2 linked regions of the Azospira inquinata genome follow. The protein of the gene in region 1 interacts with the protein of each later gene in a pairwise test. Links are inferred from orthologs where the notes say so. Each region holds a gene or a part of one and is shown in the gene's direction. Other genes may lie near its edges.

Region 1 (2,892 bases):
CGGGCCAGATTGATGGCCAGGAGCACATTGCGCACCCGGGGATGGTCCGCCTGTTTGTCGTCGGTCAGGGTAATCATCAGCTCGGGCAGGTGCCAGGCCCGGCACAGGGCCTGCTGGATGTCCGCCAGGGTCACCCCCAGCACGGCGTGCTGGGCCACGGTGCTGCGCAGATTCCGGTCCATGCGCTTCATGGCTTTGATGCGCAGGGCCAGGGTGGGGGAAAAGCACCAGATAAGGATTTCCGCCAGCTCGTGGAGCAGGGTGGCCACCACCACTTCTTCCACATTCATGTCGTGGCGCCAGTAGGCCCAGTCGTTGGCGTAGCGGGCCGCCCGCTGGGCCCGGCGCACCGTGTGCAGCATCCCCAGAAGGGCCTGGGGATGGGCGCTGAGGCCATCTTCCACCACCGGCAGGTTTTCAAAGCGGCGGAAGAAGGGCTCCACCCCTTGCATCACAATGGCCTGGTCGATGGTGGTGATGTCGTTGCGCAGCCGTTGATTGGCCATGGGCTGGATGTAGGCCAGCACCCGCACCGTGAGCAGGGGGTCCTGGAGCACGATGGCGGCAATATCCCGGCCATTGATGTCGTCAATATTTTCCCGGGCAGCCGCCAGCTGCCGGGCGGTACGGCGCAGGATGGGCAGGTTTTCCTGACTGAAATAGCTGACCCAGGAATCCAGATTGGGCAGGGCTTGATCGAGCATGATGGCGTGGCGCTTAAAAAGTTACGCTAAGATTTGTCTCCAAGCTCCTGATTTAACGGAGCCCCCCGGGATTTCTTGAGCTTTTTCTCCATACTAGAGAGGCCCTCGGCCGGAAACAAGGGAATATTTCCGTAAATTTGCCCTTTATCCCTACTTGTGGGGATCATCCTACCCTAACCGCGCTTTTCCAGCAGGTTTCGCCCCCCTGGACTAGAATGGCGGCCTTTCCCGATTTTCCCCCTTGGTTCCCCATGGCTCAGAACGACACCCGCCCCTCCCGTCTCATCCACGGCTTCCACGCCGTCATCGCCAAGCTGCGCCACAATCCGGCCGCCGTTCAGGAAATCTACCTGGAACAGGGGCGTCAGGACGGTCGGGCCAAGGATCTGCTGCGCCATGCCCAGGCCCAGGATGTGCGGGTCATTCCTACGGAAGCCAAGCGCCTGGACGGCATGGCCCCGGGGATGCGCCACCAGGGCGTGGTGGCCCGGGTGGATGCCAACGAGCGCCAGCCCGCCCTGGATGACGTGCTGGATACCCTGGAAGAACCGGCCCTGCTCCTGATCCTGGACGGCGTCACCGATCCCCATAACCTGGGGGCCTGCCTGCGGGTGGCGGATGCGGTGGGGGCCCATGCTGTCATTGCCCCCAAGGACCGGGCTGTGGGCCTGACCCAGACCGCCATCAAGGTGGCCAGCGGGGCGGCGGAAACCGTGCCCTACATCACCGTCACCAATCTGGCCCGCACCCTGCGGGAGCTGAAGGAACGGAATATCTGGGTCATCGGCACGGACGACCAGGGGAGCGACGACCTCTACACCGCCCAATGGCCCACGGGCACTGCCTGGGTCATGGGGGCGGAAGGGGAAGGCATGCGCCGCCTGACCCGGGAAAACTGCGACCAGCTGGTGCGCATCCCCATGGCCGGGGCGGTAGAAAGCCTGAACGTCTCCGTGGCCGCCGGGGTGTGCCTGTTCGAGGCCAAGCGGCGTTTGGGGAGCTAAGGCTAGCGGACCGGTTTGCCGGAAAAACCTAATAAGCCGATCGGTGTTGCCGGTCGGCTTTTTTGTGGCCTGATTTTGGGGGGCACTCCGCCGGGGAAGGCGGGACGGAGCGGACCGGCACGGTGAATGGGACGAACCGGTAAGGGGGCGTTAAGGGGGGGCCCCGACCCGGACCCTGGCTCCAAGCCCAAGCCCAAGCCCAAGCCCAAGCCCAAGCCCAAGCCCAAGCCCAAGCCCAAGCCCAAGCCTCCGCTGGGGCCGCCAGGCGCCTAAGCCCGCTTCAAGTCCGAGGCGGCCGCCGTCCCAGTCGTGTTAGCCGTATCCCCGACGGGCGGGGCCGGGGGCTGGCCCACCGGATGGAGGTGCCTAAGGGTGTTGAAAGCGGCGGGAAGCAGGCAGGTTTGTAGGGAGCGCTGGGCGAAGAGGTAGCGGCCGTCGCAGACAAAGCCCAGCTCCTGCCAATCCACGGCCGTATTGAGGAGCTCTTGGGCCAGGTCCAGGTCCATCTCCGGATCCTTGGGGAACAGGGCCAGAATGGAGCCGTCGTAATTGGGGCAGGGGTGGCGGAAAAAGGGCTGGGCCCGGCGGGTTTTCTGATTCACGTACAGCCGAGGCCGGTCGCTCTGGTGATGGACCCGGCCCCACATCCACCAGTTGCTTTCGTCAAAGGGGCGGATTTTTCGGGCCAGGAGGCGGCGCTTGTAGGGCTCCAGATGGGGGTGGCGGATGCCGAAAATCATGGTCCGGGTTTCCCCCGTATCCACGGTTTTGGAACAGACAAATTCCGCATTGCCCTGGGGATGGCGGAAGACCGGGTCGGCCCCGGAAACGGCCCCCACCCGCACCTCGAACAGGTCTCCCAGGGGCACGGTGTAATCCCCCTTGAGGAAAAGGAGCTGGCCGTCCACGCAATGGAAGGTCCGGCCATCTTCCAGGCGCCGGTCGAACCGGTCTTTTTCAAAGCGGAATACGGCGCAGTTGGGCACCGCCCCGTCGAAGACCCGGGCATCCCCGGTCTCGAAAAAGTCCGTGATGGTGCCCTGGTCGAAAAGAAAGCGATTGAGCTTTTTGGCCGCCGTGAGCTTGATGAAATCCCGGGGCACGATGAAGATCAGCTCCCCCCCCGGATTCAGATGGCGCACCGCCTTTTCGATGAAAAACAGGTAGAGGTTGGAACGCCCGTC
Region 2 (3,018 bases), 230 kb from region 1 along the record:
TCGTTTTTTTAAACGATGCTGGAAAAAGCCAGGCTTTGCCTGGCTTTTTCTTTTTCCAACGTCCTGAAACTTGTTTTTACAGGGAAAAACGGAATACCCGGGAAATCAGTCGGGTTTTTTTCCCGTTAACCGATTAAGGGCCCAGGCCACATGTTCCCGCACCAGGGGCGAGGGGTGGTCCAGACGGCGGCGCAGGGCCTGCATCACCGCTGGGCCTCCGGGACCGTTGCCCAGCGCCACGGCGATATTGCGCAGCCAGCGTTCATGGCCGATGCGCCGGATCGGGCTGCCCGCCAGGCGATCGTTGAAATCCGTGGCTTCCCATGCGAACAACTGGAGCAGGGTGGCCGCATCCAGGCCCTCCCGGGGAGAAAACTGGGGGTCCCCCGGGGTGGCGAAGCGATTCCAGGGGCAAACCAGCTGACAGTCGTCGCAGCCGTAGATGCGGTTGCCCAGCAGGGGGCGGAAGGCCTCCGGTATGGGGCCGTGGAGTTCGATGGTCAGGTAGGAGATGCAGCGCCGGGCGTCCAGTTCGTAGGGGGCCAGGATGGCGCCGGTGGGGCAGACGTCCAGACAGCGCCGGCACTGGCCGCAGTGATTGGTTTGGGGCTGGGCGGCGGGTAGGGGCAGGTCCGTATAGATTTCCCCAAGAAAATGCCAGGAACCCTGCCGGGTGAGGAGCAGGGTGTGCTTGCCCCGCCAGCCCAGACCGGCCTGACCCGCCAGTTCCACCTCCAGCACCGGGGCCGAGTCGGCAAAGCAGCGGAAGCCGAAGGGGCCGATGGTCTCTTGCAGCCGTTCCGCCAGTTTTTGCAGCCGGCTGCGCAGGAGTTTGTGATAATCCCGGCCCAAGGCATAGCGGGCCACATAGGCCCGTTCCCCGTCCGCCAGGATTTGGGCCGGGTCGGCCCCGGGGGGCAGGTAGGACTGGAGCACGGAAATAACGCTCAAGGTGTTGGGCACCAGGCGCTCCGGGGCCAGGCGAAGGTCCGCATGCTTGGCCATATAATCCATGTGGCCGTGGCGCCCCAGTTCCAGCCAGCGGTGCAGCTGGGGCCCGGCCCGGCTCAGGTCCGGGCGAGCGATGCCCAGGGCGCTGAAGCCCAGTTCCCGGGCCCATTGCCCCAGGGTGGTCGGCCAATCCGTCCCGTCTTCCGTGCCCAAAGGGCCCGGGAGGGTGGTTTGGGGCATATTTTCTGTGGAGTCTAACTCGTGCATACGTCCGATCATAACCAGCCGACGCCGGCTTTGCATCTGCCTGATGAGGCTGCTACCCAGGCCCTGGGTCAGGCCCTGGCGCCCCTGGTGCAAGGGGGCATGGTGGTGTTCCTGGAAGGGGATCTGGGCAGTGGGAAAACCACCCTGGTGAGGGCCCTGTTGCGGCGTCTGGGCCATACCGGTCCGGTGAAAAGCCCTACCTATACCCTGGTTGAAGTTTACAAACTTTCGAGCTTATACTTGTATCACTTTGATTTTTATCGCTTCAATCATCCAGATGAGTTTCTCGATGCAGGACTGGACGAATATTTCCGGCAGGGGGCCCTCTGTTTTGTGGAATGGCCCGAAAAAGCAGGAACTTACCTGCCCCCGCCCGACTTGCGGGTGGTCTTTTCCCAGGAGGGAGAAGGGGGGCGGACAGTGGTGCTACAGCCGGGTAGCGAGGAGGGGAAGCGATGCGTAAAACAGCTCAATTCAGTAAATCCCAACGCCTGATTCGCCGCCGTCTGTTGCAGGCTGGCGGTGCCGCCATGGCTTTGTTGGTCACGCCCCTGGCCAAGGCGGCCATGGGCCGTCCGGGCATTCTGGCAGTGCGGGTCTGGCCCGCCACCGATTACACCCGGGTGACTCTGGAACATGATGGGGAGTTGAAGTACTCCTTTTTTACGGTGAAAAACCCGGAACGCCTGGTGGTGGATATCGAGGGCGTGGAATTCAATGGGGTTCTGGAAGGCCTGGCTAACAAGGTGGGCCCGGACGATCCCTATATCAAGCTTTTGCGGGCCGGCCGCTTCAAGCCCGGGGTGGTGCGTCTGGTCATGGAATTGAAGACCGAGGTGGCGCCCCAGGTGTTTGCCCTGAAGCCCGTGGGGGAATACGCGGACCGGCTGGTGTTGGACATCTATCCGGCCCATCCGGTGGATCCCCTCCTGTCCCTTTTGCAGGGACAGCCGGACCATGTGGCGCCTGCTCCAGATCTCCAGCCCGCACCTAGCACCCCTAGTACCCCCAGTAGTCCCAAAACCGTGGCTCGCCAGGATCCCAAGCCGGCGGATCCCCCCACCCCCAAGCGCGCCGACACCAAGCGGAGTGGCAAGGGGGTGGTGGACCGGCTGGTGACGGTGACCCTGGACCCGGGGCACGGCGGGGAAGATCCGGGAGCCAGCGGCAAAATGGGTAACCACGAAAAGGATGTGGTGCTCAATATCGCCCGCCTGCTCAAGGCCCGGATTGATGGGGAACCCAATATGCGGGCCCTGATGACCCGGGATTCGGACTTTTTCGTGCCCCTGGGGGTGCGGGTGCAGAAGGCCCGGCGGGTCCAGGCCGACCTGTTCGTGTCTATCCACGCCGACGCCTGGGTTAATCCGGAAGCCCGGGGCTCCTCCGTCTTTGTTCTCTCCGACAAGGGAGCTTCCAGTTCGGCGGCCCGCTGGCTGGCCAAGCAGCAGAATGACGCGGATTTGATCGGTGGCGTCAATTTGGGGGGCAAGGACCCGGTGCTGGCCAAGACCCTATTGGATTTGTCCCAGACCGCTACCGCCAACGACAGCCTGAAACTGGGCAAGGCCATGCTGGGGGAACTCTCCAACATCAACCGCCTGCACAAGGGGGCGGTGGAGCAGGCAGGGTTCGCCGTGCTCAAGGCCCCGGATATTCCGTCCGTGCTGGTGGAGACCGCTTTCATCAGTAACCCGGAAGAGGAAAAGAAGCTCATCGACCAGGGCTATCAGGAGCAGATGGCCGATGCCCTGTTCCGGGGCATCAAGCAGTATTTCGCCAGAAATCCGCCCCATCCCA

Evidence for each region.
Region 2: the proteins of rlmB (region 1) and tsaE interact in binary tests that used the Escherichia coli proteins (3 or more experiments, as listed by UniProt). The link is inferred for Azospira inquinata from one-to-one orthologs.

Annotation. Positions count from the first base shown.
Region 1 is NZ_CP064782.1:470,920-473,811, reverse strand. What follows is about bases 40-2,831. They hold rlmB (23S rRNA (guanosine(2251)-2'-O)-methyltransferase RlmB), read left to right. Parts: upstream 40-955; coding sequence 956-1,708; downstream 1,709-2,831. Other genes in these bases: Azoinq_RS02075 (Eco57I restriction-modification methylase domain-containing protein), read right to left, coding at 1,978-2,831; Azoinq_RS02085 (HDOD domain-containing protein), read right to left, coding at 40-704. Also shown: more of Azoinq_RS02085, read right to left, coding at 1-39; more of Azoinq_RS02075, read right to left, coding at 2,832-2,892. UniProt on the Escherichia coli protein: Specifically methylates the ribose of guanosine 2251 in 23S rRNA.
Region 2 is NZ_CP064782.1:697,273-700,290, reverse strand. Bases 45-2,962 are described here. They hold tsaE (tRNA (adenosine(37)-N6)-threonylcarbamoyltransferase complex ATPase subunit type 1 TsaE), read left to right. Parts: upstream 45-1,212; coding sequence 1,213-1,713; downstream 1,714-2,962. Other genes in these bases: Azoinq_RS03050 (N-acetylmuramoyl-L-alanine amidase), read left to right, coding at 1,674-2,962; queG (tRNA epoxyqueuosine(34) reductase QueG), read right to left, coding at 106-1,191. Also shown: more of Azoinq_RS03050, read left to right, coding at 2,963-3,018. UniProt on the Escherichia coli protein: Required for the formation of a threonylcarbamoyl group on adenosine at position 37 (t(6)A37) in tRNAs that read codons beginning with adenine.